One region of the Clostridium sp. NSJ-145 genome, then DNA from elsewhere that is predicted to be linked to it. Evidence: predicted binding sites of a transcription regulator. Region 1 holds the regulator's gene; each other region holds the start of a gene.

Region 1 (4,261 bases):
AAGTAAATTTTCCTTTGGAACTATACAATTTTCAAATATAAGTTCAGTAGTTGAAGATCCTCTTATTCCTAGCTTCTCTTCTACTTTACCAATAGAGAATCCTGGGAATGACTTTTCAACTATAAATGCCGATATACCTCTAGTTCCTTGTTTTTTATCCGTCATCGCAAAAATTACAAATATATCTGCAACTCCTCCATTAGTTATAAATATTTTTGAACCATTTAAAACGTAATGATCTCCTTCTAATACAGCTGTTGTTTGTTGACCTGCAGCATCCGTCCCAGCTCCTGGCTCAGTTAATCCAAAAGAACCTATCTTTTCTCCTTTAGCAAGTGGAACTAAATATTTTTGTTTTTGTTCCTCTGTACCAAAATCATTTATTGCTCCAGCACTTAATGAAGTATGTGCAGAAACTATAACCCCAGTAGTCGCACAAACCTTAGATAATTCTTCTACCGTTAAGATGTAAGATAAAACATCTCCACCTGCTCCACCATATTCCTTAGAAAATGGGATTCCCATCATTCCAAGCTCACCCATTTTCTTAACATTATCTATTGGGAACTTTTCAGTTTCATCAACTTCAGCAGCTATAGGTTTTACTTCATTTAAAGCAAAGTTTTTAACCATTTGCTTTACTAGTTCTTGTTCCTTAGTCAATCCAAATTCCATATTTGTTACCTCCTACTCCTTACATCCCTTTTTATCTATCTATTTTGGAAGTTCTTAGCTCTTTTTTCTAAAAATGCAGTCATTCCTTCTAATTGATCCTCTGAATCAAAACACTTACCAAAATCTTCAGCTTCAACTTTAATAGCTGAATCTATATCTACTTGAGTTCCTCTATTTATTGCATCCTTACATAACTTAACTGCTATTGGTGCATTTGCAATTATTGAACCTGCCATTTTTTTAGCTTCATCCATTAAACTTTCTACAGGCACCACTTTATTAACTAATCCTATTCTTAAAGCTTCTTCAGCATTTATCATCGCACATGTATATATAAGTTCCTTAGCTTTTCCTGCTCCAACTAATCTTGGAAGTCTTTGAGTTCCACCAAATCCTGGAGTTATTCCAAGTCCTGCTTCTGGTTGCGCAAACCTAGCTTTTTCTGATGCTATTCTTATATCGCATGCCATTGCAAGTTCACAACCTCCCCCTAAAGCAAATCCAGGTATAGCCGCAATTACAGGCTTGTCTAATGTTTCTAATCTTCTAAATACTTTATTACCAAGTAATCCAAACTCCTCAGCCTCTGTTGAATTTAAATCTTTCATTTCTGCAATATCAGCTCCAGCTACGAAAGCTTTTTGACCAGCTCCTGTAACTATTACACAATAAATATCACTATTATTTTCAATGCTATCTATTACTATGTCTAACTCTCTCAAAGTGTCTGAATTTAAGGCATTTAAAGCTTTTGGTCTATTAATAGTAATAGTCGCTAAATTACCTTCAGTTTCAAAAATTACATTTTTTAACTCAACATCAACTTGCATTCTCAACATTCCTCTCTTTTATACAAAATTCATCATCAAAAAAAGCATAAATCATCACCAATTGTTAATTTTATAACAATTATCGCTAAAAAAATATACTTTCTTGTCGTCTTCAGTATAGTAATTGGAATAATTTAATTTCTGTGATTATTATATTACTTTACAAAGAGCTTTTCAATAACTTTTTACATTTAAGTTATTTTTTACCATATTTAATTTTATCTGCTCTTTTCACAATCAAAATTAAATATAATCCTCCTAAAAAATAAAAAAATATACTTTCAAAATAGTAAATTATTACTACTTTGAAAGTATATATGTATATATTATGTTCTCATTAAATAAATATTCTTTTTCTAAGACTATTCATCCTGTTGATCTTGTTCATGTTCTGCTGCTTCGCTATGCATTAGATATATTAAAGTTAATAAACTCTCTGATAGGTGTACATTTTCAACTATTACGTCACTTGGTACTTTTAAATCTACAGGGGCAAAATTCCATATTCCCTTTATTCCACATTTAACTAGAATATCACATACCTTTTGGGCATTTATTCTTGGTACACAAATAATTCCAACGTCTGTTGGGTTTGCTTGTGCATATCTTTCTAACTCATCAATATCTTGTATCTCAATATCTCTAATCTTCATTCCTAATAATTTTGGATTTGCATCAAAAATTGCATTAATATTTAATCCTGCTTTAGAAAATCTATAGTTAGCAATTGCTTGACCTATATTACCAGCTCCAACTATTAAAGCTTTATATTCTCTGTCTAACCCTAATATTAATCCTATTTGGTTATAAAGATCTTTTACATTATATCCATAGCCTTGTTGTCCGAAATCTCCAAAATTATTTAAATCTTGTCTTATTTGTGAAGCTGTAAAACCTATTTTTTCCCCAAGCTCTTTTGAAGAAATTCTATCTACATCATTTGCCATTAACTCTTGTAGATATCTATGGTATTTAGGTAATCTTTTAATTACAGCCATAGAAACGTGTTTTTTTCTTTCCATAATCTAAATTCTCCTTAAAGTATCTTATATTTAATTAAGTCCACTTTCTCTACTTTTATACATTGATAATATAATAACATACTTTTAGCAAGTATTCTATATATCAAAATAATATAGATGAGCTATTTTCGTAAATATTTTTTTATTAAATGTATATCAAACAAGTAATAGTGTATATTATTTTTTAAAATATTCCAAGGTGTTCTAATAAAATTTTTACCCCTATTAATATCAGAATAACTCCACCAACCATTTCAGCTTTACCTGAAAATAAATCTCCAAATATCTTTCCTATTATAACACCTATAGCTGAAGTTACAAGGGTTATTATTCCAATAATCAATACAGCAGTTATAATATTTACATTTAGAAATGCAAAACTAACTCCTACAGCTAATGCATCTATACTTGTTGCAATAGCTAATATAAACATTCTTTTCATTCCAGTATCTACTTCATCATCCCCATCTTCATCAGGATGAATTGCTTCATAAATCATTTTTCCTCCGATAATAGATAAAAGAATAAATGCTATCCAATGATCAAACTTTTCGATATAGCTACTAAATCCATTTCCTAATATCCATCCAATTAAAGGCATAACTCCTTGTGCTATACCAAAAAACAATCCTGCTTTTAATGCTATTCTCCATTTCTCCTTTACTGGAATTTTTAGACCTAATGCTACTGAAACAGCAAAAGCATCCATCGCTAACCCTACTGCTAAAAAAACTAAACTTAATAAATCCATAATCTCCTCCACATTTTAAACTCTTATATTTTTATATTTAAATTAATATTAATACCTATCAATTATTTTACTTAAAGTTTCATCTTATTTTTCCTAAAAAAATAGAGACTTATGTATAACGTAGCAGATTCGTTATACATAAGTCTCACAATTTAAAACAAAGCCAGATGTATTCACATCAATATGTTGACTTTGTTACAAGATGCGATGATCTTGCATGCTACTCCCTTATGCCCAAATATTCTCGACTTTTAAATTATAATTAAAGTAAATTTCTTTGTCAACTTTTATCTAAGACACCTTATAGAGTTAATTACAGCTAATATTGTGACACCAACATCAGCAAATACAGCTTCCCACATAGTACCAATACCAAATGCAACTAAGATCATTACTATTGTTTTTACAGCTAATGCAAATATTATATTTTGCCAAAGTATTTTATTTGTTTTTCTTGCTGCTTTTATAGCATCAACTATAGATTTAGGATCATCTTTCATTAATACGACATCTGCAGCCTCAATAGCCGCATCTGAACCAATTCCTCCCATAGCTATTCCAATATCTGCTCTTGCAAGTACTGGGGCGTCATTTATTCCATCACCAACAAAAACAAGCTTTCCTTTTGAAGATTTAATATTCATTAACTTTTCAACTTGTTCTACTTTATCAGCTGGTAATAATTCTGAATAAACTTGATCTAAACCTATTATCTTACCTACTTTATCAGCTACAACTTTATTATCCCCAGTAAGCATTACAGTATTTTTTATTCCAATGCTCTTTAATGTTTCTATTGCTTCTTTAGATGTTTCTTTTATCTCATCTGATATAACTATATTTCCCTTATACTCAACATTGATAGCCACATGGACTATTGTACCAATAGTATCTACTTCATTAAATTTGATATTAAATTTATTCATTAATTTGTAGTTACCTAAAAGTACTTCATTTCCTTCGATATTAACTTTTATTCCATG
Region 2 (4,261 bases), on a different contig from region 1:
ATAGGCTTTTCTGGATTTACAAACGTGCTAAACTTATCTATTACCTTACCATTTTGAACTTTCATAATTCCTATCTCAGTAATCTTCTCAGTCTTAGGAGAAAAACCTGTAGTTTCTAAATCTAAAACACAATAAGTAGTGTCTATACTTTGACCTTTTATATTTGTTACAGAGTTTTTCTTATCTGGTGCTAAATATGCTTCTACCCCATAAATTACTTTCATATCACTATTATTTCTTCCTAATAATTTATGTGCTTCTGGAAAAGCCTGCACAACTCCATGATCTGTTATAGCTATAGATTTCATTCCCCAACTCATAGCTCTCTTTATTAAATCTGCTGCACTACTCATTGCATCCATCTGACTCATCTTAGTATGCATATGAAGTTCTACTCTCTTAATCTCAGAATTATCCTTCCTTACAACCTTTGTCATACCTTTAGTTTCCACTATAGTATTTGCAATTACTTCTATCTCTCCAGTAAACTTACTAACACCTGAATTTCCCCAAAGCTTTAACCCCTTAGCTTTCTTTATTTTTGATATTACCTCATCATACTGTTCACCTTTAACGAAACACTTACAACTAATTGAACTTGACCCATCATATAAATCAAAAGAAACTAACATCTTACCACTACGTAACTCTTTACTTTCTATATTAGCTATCTCTCCCTCTATAGCTACTGTTCCTTCATATGGTGTAATGTCACATATTTTAATTATCTTATCTCTAAAAGTGGCACTTCTACCTAATATAAGCGCTGCATTATCTTCTTTTTTAATACTTTTCGTATACTCTTTTGGCCTATTATACTCCTTCTTACCTTCATAATTTCTACCATTACCACTATCTTTCTTATTACTTTTCCTCTTAGAGTTTGATATACTACTTTCAATTACATTATTAATAGTAGTAATTTCTCTTTTAAGTTCATCCTCTTTTAGCTTCATTAAAGCTTCATGGTCTACTTTATCAATAAAATTCACATTATAAGTTTTTCCATATAAATTCTTTACAAATGCTTGAATCTCTTTATGATAATTTAAATCTCTAAAAATATGTGATATCTCAACCTTAAAATAAATATTTATTGTATTATTACTTACCTCATACTCTGTATTCTTTATTGCTCCTCTTAAAAATGGATGCTTAACAGAAAGTAATAACATTATATTTTTTATTTCTTCTTCTATAGGTTTCTTTTCCACCTCTTTTGTGTATTTTATAACTATTTTAGAGTCATTAAGTCCGAACCTCTTCTTTAAAAAATCATTAAAATCCTCTATCTCCTTTATATCAAGATAATTGTCCGAACGGATGTCAAGCACTAAGGTTTTAGTTTTTTTTCTTAATGTAACATTTTCTACAAAAGCATTAATAATATTACTATCTGCAGAAAAATCACTAAAAATTTCACTTACTCTTTTCATCTTTCTCTTAAACCTTCCTTAAAAGATTCTTCATATTATTTTATTATATACCTATACACCATAATTTGTAATTATGTAAACATACCTATATTTATAGCTAAACTTTAAACATCCTCAAATATCTTTATTTTATTTGATTTTACATATTTTATACAAAAAATATGTCTGCAACATCTCTGCCACAGACATATTTACATTTAAACAAATCACTTTTTTCCTAGACAAAGTCACTTATAGATATTAAAGAAGTTAAAAATTTACCTCTATTCAGTGAACTAAATCCCTCTATATGCTTCTTTGTAAAGTTCTAAAATTTCTTCTCTTACACAAGGTCTTGGATTTCCACCAGTACAAACATCAGCCATTGCAGCATCTGTTAAAGCTTCTAAATCTTCTTCCTTAACTCCAATTTCCTTTAATGTTTGAGGTATATTACAATCTTTTGATAATTGAATAACTGCATTTATAGCTGCTTCTCTATATTCTTCTTGAGTCATTTCATCAACGCCAGCTACGTTCATAACTCTAGCTATTTCTCTAAATTTTTCTCCTGTATAATCTTTGTTATATCTCATTACATATGGCAATAACACTGCATTTGCTACTCCATGAGGTGTATCATAAAAAGCACTTAATGGATGAGCCATACCATGAACAACTCCTAATCCAACATTTGAGAATGCCATACCAGTCATATATTGACCTAAAGCCATATCTTCTCTTCCTTTTGGATCATTTTCAACTGCCGCTCTTAAGCTTCTTGCTATTATTTCTATTGCCTTTAAATTTAATGTATCTGCTAATTCCCATGCACCTAAAGTAGTATAACCTTCAATAGCATGAGTTAAAGCATCTAATCCTGTGCTTGCTGTTAATCCTTTTGGCATGCTACTCATCATATCTGGATCAACTACTGCAACTACAGGTATATCATGTGGGTCAACACATACGAACTTTCTTCTCTTTTCTTCATCAGTTATAACATAGTTTATAGTAGTTTCAGCTGCTGTTCCCGCTGTTGTTGCTACAGCTATAACTGGTACACTCTTATTTTGAGTTGGTGCTACACCTTCTAAAGACTTAACATCAGCAAATTCTGGATTATTTATTATTATCCCTATAGCTTTTGCAGTATCTTGAGGAGATCCACCCCCAATTGCTATCATATAATCTGCTCCACTTTCCTTAAATCTTTCAACACCATTCTGAACAACTTTTACACTTGGATTAGCTTTTACTTCATCATAGATATCATAAACTAATTCATTTTTATCTAATAAGTTAGTTACCTTCTTAACAACATTAAATCTAACTAAATCTGAATCAGTTACTATTAAAGCTTTCTTAAACCCTCTAGCTTTAACCTCATCAACTATTCCATTTATTGCACCACTTCCATGATAGCTTGTCTCGTTTAACACAAACTTTTTCATTTTATAACCTCCTCATATTTATTCGCCCTATTATTTGTAAATATTTTACATATAAATTATATATCTATTTTCTTAACAAAACAACAATATAGCTAATATATTATCATTCATCATTACATTATTTTTAAATCTATATCAATTACTCTTAAATAATAAATCATGTAAATTTAACTTCAAATTATTCTTTATTTACCCTTAATAATAAAAATAAAAGTGGCAGGTTAATAATGAATTTTTTCACTATTAATCTGCCACTTATCACTTGTAACTAAAAATTATATCTCTTGATTATAACTCTATAATTTAATGACTATTATATCTGTTAATCTCAGCTTCCTTATCTTCTTCAAATTTACGTGCTTCACCTATAACTTCCATCTTACCTTCTTTTATAACATTAGTAATATTATTTACAAATTCAAAATGCTCTTTATTTAAATTTAAACTTTCAAAGTTATCTTGAAATTTACTAAAATAATTCATCTTATAATAAGGGAAGTACAATGATAATCCGCCTACTTCAGCCATAGTAGTAGTTTTTCCAGTATATTTAACTGAGTTATTTATAGCATCTATTACTTTTTGTGATGAATTTAAATTTATCATCTCTGCCAATCTTAATATATCTACATGGTCTGTTAAATTCTCTGCATAAGCTTCAACTTCACTTCTTATTAAAGATATTTTTTCAAAGCTACCATTTTCTAACTCTTCATTTATTTCACTTAATAATTTACATATTTCATTATAGGTAACTCTTATCTCAGTTAAATCTGTAATTGACAATACTGCATTTTCTGGAACTTCCCTGCGTGAGTTATGTTCTACAAAATCATCGATAATTATTTTTCCAAGTTCTACTGTATCTATAGATGTATTATTTGATAATTGATTTAGCCAATTAGTATAATACCACCCTGCAAAAGGTTCAATTTCAGCTGATGCAATTAAATAATCTGCAAAAGGTTCAAGAGTATAAGCTACCTCTACTGTAGACATAAAACACGCGTCAAAACCTATAAAATCAAAATATGTATTACTGTCATCCAAAGCTTTTGCTAAACTATAAACATCCATATTATCATTTTCAAAATTTTCATCATGTCCAAAACCTTCAAGTGTTCCAAAACCATGATTCCAAATTATCAAACCATATCTGTTAGCTGGATAGCTTTCTTTAGAGTAATTTATAAATTCTGTTAGGGTACTTGATTCCGCCATATTCTTTAACCCTAAATCATCATTTACTAATTGTAACTCTCCATTTTCAACTGAAAATATTTGTGATCTTTCTTCACTAATTTGATCATTAGTCCAATCTACACATCCACCTGTTTGAATTAATACATTTACATTTTCACTTATATCTGCAGATAAAATCTCATTTATATC
Region 3 (4,261 bases), on a different contig from region 1:
AACTTATCCTCTCCATTTATATAAGTTTTAACATCATTTCCATTAGTAAATATTGACCCTGAATGATTATAATTCATAAGTATTAAGCTCTTATAATTATCTATAAACTTTTTATCATCCTTTTTAGATAATTCATGTTTCTCTTTTACTGCTTTAGTCTTAACTTTATCTATTATCTTTTTTTCCCTAAACAATTTTTGTCTACTTAGATTTTGGCCAAACATTAAATATATTATAAACCCTATACCTGGTAATATTAATAATATCAATAACCATGCCCATGTAGTATCAGGCTCTTTTCTCTCAATAAATATTAACGAGAACACTAATACCATATTTATAAAAAATATTAATGCTGCTAAAAATATATACGCTCCCAATATTTCACCAACTTCCCTTATTATATTTATATACAATTAATATTATATACTATATTAATCTTTGCTAATACAAAGGCTACTTCTTTAATTTTTATAAAATATTTTTACTATCTTTTAATGCCTCTTACAAATATACTGATACTATTTCTTATTTGTGCAACTAAATCATACTGACCCTGGAACTTACACCAATCAAAAACTATTCCTCTAATATTTATTAATATCATATTTGAAATTTCTTCTGTACTAAAGTCAGTATTAATTTGTTCTTTTTCTTTAGCCCTTTTTATTATGTTAAATATAATCCTATTTATATCTCTTTCTATAGATCTATAAATCTGATCAGATTCAGTATTAATTGCTGCTCCAAATATTTGTTTTGCTACACTTAACCCACTATCAGCTACGAATCTACCATACTCTTCTGAAAATGTAATTATATTTTTTAGTTCATCTTCATCACTTAATTTTTCTATCTCAATCTCGCTTAAATACTCATCAACACTTGTATATAATTGAATTATTATATCTCCTTTATCATTAAAATAATGATAAAAAGTTCCTATAGAAATATTAGCTGCCTTGCATATACCTCTTACCGTTACATTTTCAAATCCTATTTCATCCATAATGCTCTTTGTAGCCTCAATTATTTGTTTTCTTTTTTCTATTTGCTTTCTAGTGCATTTGCTCATATCTATACTCCTGAAATACTCTTGCATTCTATTTAATATTTTATACTATTTTATCATAAGGTACCTATAATCACCACTTTACTTTATCTATTCAATTAAATAAATTAGGCCATAGAAGAAAACTTCTATGGCCTATATAATAATAATCAATTTAGGGGATTAACTATTATCTGCTTATATTCTTATTTGTTTGCTTTAGCTGCATTTTCACCTGCAATTCTTCCAAATACAGTTATATCTGCAAGAGCATTTCCACCTAATCTATTTGATCCGTGGATTCCTCCTGTTACTTCTCCAGCTGCGAATAATCCTGAAATAACTTCTCCATTAGTATTTACAACTTCAGCATTAGTGTTTATCTTAACTCCACCCATTGTATGGTGAACTGTTGGCTTTCTAGCTGCTGCATAGAATGGTGCTGTATCTATTTTATTCGCAAATAAAGTTCTTCCAAACTCATCTTCTGCTCCATCAACAGCTTCATTAAATTTATTAACAGCATTTATAAAGTTATCTTTATCTACACCCATCATTTCAGCTAATTCTTCTAAAGTATCAGCTTTATAAGCTCTTCCTGCTTCAACTAACTCATCTATAGTTTCGTTAAAGTTATTTTTTGTATCTCCTGTTGGATATGAGTGTTGGTCAACAACTATCCACATAAAGTCATCAGTTTGCTCAAATAAAGCTTTAGTCATAACGTCTCTACGTTCACCTTCATCAACAAATCTATTACCTTCTTTGTTAATAAATATACGATCTTCAACGCCTTGCTCTATATTACCAGTAAGACTTCCTGTTTCAGGATCACCCATTGGTAGTAATTGAATTTTATCCATACCCACTAATTCAGCACCTATAGCTTCAGCCATAACAACACCATCTCCAGTAGCTCCTGGATGATTAGTAGTACCTATTGATTCATCTAAAGTTCCCCAAATACCATCATATTCTTGTCTCATCTCAACATTAGCACCAAATCCGCCAGTAGCTAATATTACACCGTTATTTGCTTTTATAGTTACTTTATTTCCTTTAGAACCTTCAGCTATAACTCCAACTACTTTTCCATCTTCTACGATAAGTTCAGTAGCTTTTGTTTCTAGCATAACTTCCACATTATTTTCTTCTAAATATGGCATATATGCTTGTTCAAAATATCCTGTACCTAAAGGTAAAACTGGTTTATGAGCTCTTGGCCATAATCCACCTAAAACAGTGAATACCTCATCCTTAAATTGCATGCCTAAACTTTCAAGCCACTCAATTCCTGAGTAAGCATTTTCAGTAAGTGTCTTTACTAATTCTGGATTTCCTAAATTGTCTCCACCCTCTAAAGTTTGCTCATAATGCTTTTCAACTGAGTCCTCTATTCCTTGTGCTTTTTGTCTCACTGGGTCAACAGCATTGTAAGCAGTACCAGATATCATAGTATTACCACCAACTTTACCCATTTTTTCAATTATTAATACTTCAGCTCCATTTTGGTGCGCTGTAACTGCAGCAGCCATACCTGCTCCCCCTGCACCGATTACAAGAACGTCAGTAGTTTTTTCGATATCTTCAACTTCGACAGCATTTCCTTCTGCTCTCTTATTTAAAGCATCTATATCTACTCCTGATTGCTTAAGTGCTTCTGTTACAGCTGTTATTATAGCCATACTTGAAACAGTTGCCCCTGAAACGCTATCTACATTTACACTTTGTGTCTCAATTATTTCATTTGGAACTTTCTCAAACGCTGGGTCTGATATTCCAGGAGATTCATTATGCTCTAAAATATTTATCTCCTTAATAGATGTTTCATCGACAGTAACAGATAATTTTAAATCTGCATTATGCCCTTTCGCTGTTGCTTCATAAGTACCAGCTTTAAAAGTAATAGCTGAATCTTCTGAAGTTGATTTTTGTCCACAGCCAACTAAACCTGTGGCAATAGTTAAAGTCATTAGTGCACTAATAATAACAGTGCTTAATTTTTTTCTTTTCACTTGTAATTCCCCCCTCAAATATAGAACATGTTCTAAAACCAGTTCGAAATTATTGTATTATATTTAACAATTTTAGTCAACTATTTTTTCTATTAAATCCATTTTTTTCTTTTTTATTTGGTTTAAATATATAAAATCCACATTTATGTACATTATGAAACACTTAATTAAGTTAGTTAATAATCAAACTTTTCCTTTTAAAACATTAGATATAAACAAAAAAACCAGAAGAATTAATATCTTCTGGTTTTTATTTCATATTTTTATGATAGGTTTTGTTTTTTATTAGATTTTTCTTTTTATTATCCGAAGTATCTGTTTAATAATCCTTCGAAAGCTTTTCCGTGTCTAGCTTCATCTTTAGCCATTTCATGAACTGTGTCATGGATAGCATCTAAGTTAGCAATCTTAGCTCTCTTAGCTAAATCGAATTTACCTTCAGTTGCTCCATTTTCTGCTGCTATTCTTAATTCTAAGTTCTTCTTAGTTGAGCTTGTAACAACTTCTCCTAATAATTCAGCAAACTTAGCTGCGTGTTCTGCTTCTTCATAAGCTGCTTTTTCCCAGTAAAGACCGATTTCTGGGTAACCTTCTCTATGAGCTACTCTAGACATTGCTAAGTACATACCTACTTCACAACATTCTCCTTCAAAGTTTGCTCTTAAATCAGCCATTATATCTTCTGGACTTCCTTGTGCAACTCCGATTTCGTGTTCACAAGCCCAGTTTAATCCTTCACCTTGTTCCTTGAATTTGTCAGCTCCAACGTGACATACTGGACATTCTGCTGGTGCAGCATCTCCTTCATGAACATATCCACATACTGTACATACAAATTTCTTCATAATTAAACCCTCCATCTTTCAACAATTAATTATTATTTTATACATTTTAATTATATAGAATAATTTAGCAAAGTAAATATATTAATGGTTATTTTATAACATTTTTACAGTTTGTTAACCAAAATATCTGTTTAATAATCCTTCAAAAGCTTTTCCGTGTCTAGCTTCATCTTTAGCCATTTCATGAACTGTGTCATGGATAGCATCTAAGTTAGCAATCTTAGCTCTCTTAGCTAAATCAAATTTACCTTCAGTTGCTCCATTTTCTGCTGCTATTCTTAATTCTAAGTTCTTCTTAGTTGAGCTTGTAACAACTTCTCCTAATAATTCAGCAAACTTAGCTGCGTGTT
Region 4 (4,261 bases), on a different contig from region 1:
GGTATGCTAACAAATGCATTAATAACTTCTGGAATAACAGATGCGGATATAATAGCTTCTGCACCATTTCCTGTAACAGGAGAATCAGCTTTAGCTGGAATTTTTGAAGGTGCTGAAAGAATAACAGGCATAGAACTTAAACCTGAAGGTAAGCAAGTAGCTCAAGAAGAAGTAGAAGTAACTTTAGATGTAGCAGATTCCATAGGAAGTGTAGAAGCTACAGCATTAATAAATGAAGTTAAAGCTAGAGTAATTGAAGAAGCTCCTAAGACTACTGATGAAATAAATAAAATGGTAACTGATGCTGCATCTAACTTGGATATAACAATTAATGAAGAAACAAAAGAAAAAATAGTTCTATTAATGAATAAAATAAATGATTTAGATATAGATTATGATTCTATTAAAGACTCTATCAAACAAAATAGCTCTAAGCTACTAGAAGATCTAAAATCATTAGGTAATGAAATAAAAGAGTCAGGAATATTAGAAAGACTTTGGAATTGGCTTAAAAACTTTATTAATAAATGGACAACTTCTCAATAGCAAATCCCAGTACTAACTGGGATTTTTTCTGTATTATAATATTTAAATAGGAAAAAAGCCTTCTTAGTAAAAACTAAAAAGGCTTATAACTTTGAAATATATTCATTAATTAATATACATTTTATCATGAATACTACTTGAACTTTCTTTTTCTTGCAGCTTCAGATTTTTTCTTTCTCTTAACACTTGGTTTTTCATAGTGTTCTCTTTTTTTAGCTTCAGCTAAAACTCCAGCATTAGCGCATTTTCTTTTAAATCTTCTTAAAGCTTGCTCTAATGATTCGTTATCTCTTATTCTAACTTCTGACACAATTTTTCCCTCCCTCCGTAGTAACATATATCGATTTCTACGGCTTTACCAAAACACTGTATATTATATATTACTTAAGGTGATTTTGTCAACACTATGTAACGCTCCAAGTAATGTAAATATTGTGTTTTATAATAAGCTTTTTCTAAATTGATCCATATCAAAGTTTATTCCAGGGCAAGTTTTCTTGCAATTTTCAACTTCTCTATGTCCAATAACTCTCTCTATAGATATATTATATTTTTTTATCAAAAAAGTACACAATTTTTTTAAAGAAATTAATTGTTCTTGCTTAGGAATTTCTATATCAAAATTTCCACTTAAACAAATACCAATTGATTTTATATTCATCCCCTTAGTATGGGCACCAACTTTCATTCCTCTACCTTCAAAAATTTTCCCATCAGCTTCAATGAAATAATTATATCCTATACATTCCCACCCTAACGAAATATGATAATTATTAGTATCATAAAAATTCCATCCTTCTTCTTCAGTGTGATGTATAATTATATATTGTGGATCCTTTAGTTCTTCTAAATTTTCTCCTATATTTAATAATCCTTTATTAATCTTCATATTTTCCCCTCTTTATATAAAAACTATTCATTATTACTGTAGAACTCATTCTATAAAATGTATATATCCCTCACTGATATTTCTACTAATTTTAAAATTTTTTCTTATAATTTGAATTCACATAATCTATATTATTAAAAATATATGCTTTAATACCTTTCAATATTTATTTTGTATATTTTTTAACACTCCCTCTGTACAAAATATTTCCTGTGTGATATTATATTTTTGGACATTTTTTAACAATTATGTCACATTATTAAATATTAGTATTTTAGGGGGAACTTATGAAAAAACTAAAAGTTATGTCATTAGCTTTAGCAACATTAGTAAGTGCTACTTTATTTGCTGGTTGTGCTTCTAATTCTGCTAAAGATAATGCTACTCAAGATGGAAATCAAACTACTGCAGTAGAAAACAAATCAGCGGATATTGTTATTATCGGTGCTGGTGGTGCTGGTATGTCGGCTGCAATGCAAGCAGTTCAAAGTGGTGCTACTAACGTAGTAATCTTAGAAAAGATGCCTCAAACTGGTGGTAACACTATAAGAACTACTGGTGGTATGAATGCTGCTGGTACAGAATTACAAGCAGCTGAAGGTATTGAAGATTCAGTTGAATTAATGATTGAAGATACTATGAAAGGTGGAAAAAACCTTAATGATCCTGAATTAGTTAAAGTATTAGCTGAAAATTCTGCTGATGCTGTTAAATGGGTTAATGAAAATGGTGGAGATCTTTCAGAAGTTGGTATGTTTGGTGGTGCAAGTGTAAAGCGTATCCATAAACCAACTGGCGGTGCTGCTGTAGGCCCAATGCTTGTAAAAATGTTTAATGAAAATTTGGACAAGTTAAATATTCCTGTATTACTTGAAACAAAAGCTGAGCAAATCATCGTTGAAGATGGTAAAGTAGCTGGTGTTAAAGCAAGTAATAAAGATGGTGAATTTACAATAGATTGTAAAGCTGTAGTTTTAGCTACTGGTGGTTTTGGTGGAAACGCTGAAATGGTAGTTGAATACAATCCTAACTTAGCTGGATTTGGTACTACTAATCACGCTGGAGCAACTGGTGACGGTATTGCTATGGCTAAAGAATTAGGTGCTCAATTAGTTGATATTGAACAAATTCAAACTCACCCAACAGTTCATCCAGAAACTCAAACTATGTACACTGAAGCTGTTAGAGGTAATGGTGCTATCTTAATTAATAAAGAAGGTAAAAGATTTGTAAATGAATTGCTTACTCGTGATGTTGTTTCTGAAGCTATATTAGCTCAAACTGATAAAGAATCTTATATAGTGTTTGACCAAAATGTTAGAGATGGATTAAGCGCTATCGAAAAGTATATTTCAGCTGGAATTATATACGAAGCTGATACTATTGAAGGATTAGCTGAACAAATCGGTGTTGATGCTACAGCATTAAAAGAAACTATGGATACTTATGCTGAATATCAAGCTGCTGGTAATGATGCTGAATTTGGAAGAGAATCAATGGAAGAACCATTAACAACTGCTAAATATTATGCTGGATTATGTGCTCCTGCCGTACATCATACTATGGGTGGAGTTAAAATAAATACTAACACTGAAGTATTAAAAGAAGACGGAACTGCAATTCCAGGATTATTCGCTGCTGGTGAAGTTACTGGTGGAGTTCATGGTGCAAATAGACTTGGTGGTAACGCTGTTACTGATATAGTTGTATTCGGACGTATAGCTGGTGAAAATTCTGCTAAATACGTTGTTGATAATGGTGGAAATACAGAAGCTACTATTAAAGTAGAAAAAGAAGTTGAAACTGCTAAACCAGAAGTTGATGGTGGATACAAAGATGGTGTTTACACTGGTACTGGAAAAGGTAATGGTGGCGATGTAACTGTTGAAGTTACTGTTGAAGGTGGCAACATAGTTAAAATAGAACTTAAAGACCATAAAGAAACACCTGGTATCTTCGAAGGTGCAGAAACTGGAGTTTCAAATGAAATTATAAAAACTCAAAGCACTGATGTTGAATCTGTTTCAGGTGCTACACTTACAAGTGAAGCTATAAAAACAGCTGTTGCAGAAGCAATAAAAGATGCTAAATAGTAATTCTTTCAATTAATTATATTTACCAAAGGTATAAGATTTGTGTTTTCACTATCTTATACCTTTTTTATAATATCAAATTATTAATTACAATATATCATTAACGATTTCTCATTATATCGCTATCCTTTTACAGCTCCAGCAGCAATACCTTCTATTATATATTTTTGACAAGTCAAATAAAATATTACTATCGGTACTATAGCAAGAACTAGAAGTGCCATCATAGCTCCCATATCAATTGATCCATATCCACCTCTTAAATATTGAACCGCTGTAGGAATAGTCTTATACTCACTGCCTAATACTAGATAAGGTAACAGATAATCATTCCATATCCACATAACATTCAAAATTGTTATTGTTATAGTTATTGGTTTTAACAATGGTACTACTATAAAAAAGAAAGTTTGTATTGGATTACATCCGTCAATCATTGCCGCTTCTTCAATTTCAACAGGTATAGATTTTACAAAACCACAATACATAAATACCGAAAGTCCAGCTCCAAATCCTAAATATAAAACTATAATTCCAACTGGATTATCTAGATGTAACATATTAGCTATCTTTGTCATTGTAAACATAACCATCTGAAATGGCACTATCATTGAAAATACTATTAAATAATATAAAAATCCTGTGAACTTGGTTTTTACTCTTGTTATATACCATGCAGTCATTGAAGTAAAAAATATTATTACAGCTGTTGAAGCTATAGTAATAAATAAAG

The links. Region 1 encodes Rex, which represses fermentation and respiration genes when NADH is low (regulators of the CRP and FNR family bind a similar motif). Its sites were predicted from a motif close to ATTGTTAANNNNTTAACAAT; they were not measured.
Region 2: fucO (lactaldehyde reductase) is a predicted target of Rex. The motif match lies at 2,990-3,009, and genes of this name have one in related genera.
Region 3: LQE93_RS05910 (flavocytochrome c) is a predicted target of Rex. The motif match lies at 3,118-3,137, and genes of this name have one in related genera.
Region 4: LQE93_RS03525 (flavocytochrome c) is a predicted target of Rex. The motif match lies at 1,606-1,625, and genes of this name have one in related genera.

Annotation. Positions count from the first base shown of each region.
Region 1 is NZ_JAJNOS010000008.1:125,456-129,716, reverse strand. Features, by position in the region: gene LQE93_RS08965 (acyl-CoA dehydrogenase) at 1-675, opposite strand, end outside; gene LQE93_RS08960 (short-chain-enoyl-CoA hydratase) at 711-1,505, opposite strand; gene LQE93_RS08955 (redox-sensing transcriptional repressor Rex) at 1,868-2,527, opposite strand; gene LQE93_RS08950 (manganese efflux pump MntP) at 2,712-3,278, opposite strand; gene LQE93_RS08945 (heavy metal translocating P-type ATPase) at 3,566-4,261, opposite strand, start outside.
Region 2 is NZ_JAJNOS010000002.1:235,436-239,696, reverse strand. Features, by position in the region: gene polC (DNA polymerase III subunit alpha) at 1-1,436, opposite strand, end outside; gene fucO (lactaldehyde reductase) at 1,712-2,869, opposite strand; gene LQE93_RS03700 (clostripain-related cysteine peptidase) at 3,173-4,261, opposite strand, start outside.
Region 3 is NZ_JAJNOS010000005.1:35,340-39,600, reverse strand. Features, by position in the region: gene cls (cardiolipin synthase) at 1-380, opposite strand, end outside; gene LQE93_RS05915 (TetR/AcrR family transcriptional regulator) at 488-1,075, opposite strand; gene LQE93_RS05910 (flavocytochrome c) at 1,258-3,066, opposite strand; gene LQE93_RS05905 (NADH peroxidase) at 3,369-3,911, opposite strand; gene LQE93_RS05900 (NADH peroxidase) at 4,026-4,261, opposite strand, start outside.
Region 4 is NZ_JAJNOS010000002.1:195,419-199,679, reverse strand. Features, by position in the region: gene LQE93_RS03540 (DUF1002 domain-containing protein) at 1-546, shown strand, start outside; gene rpsU (30S ribosomal protein S21) at 680-883, opposite strand; gene LQE93_RS03530 (peptidoglycan recognition protein family protein) at 986-1,435, opposite strand; gene LQE93_RS03525 (flavocytochrome c) at 1,723-3,528, shown strand; gene LQE93_RS03520 (carbohydrate ABC transporter permease) at 3,651-4,261, opposite strand, start outside.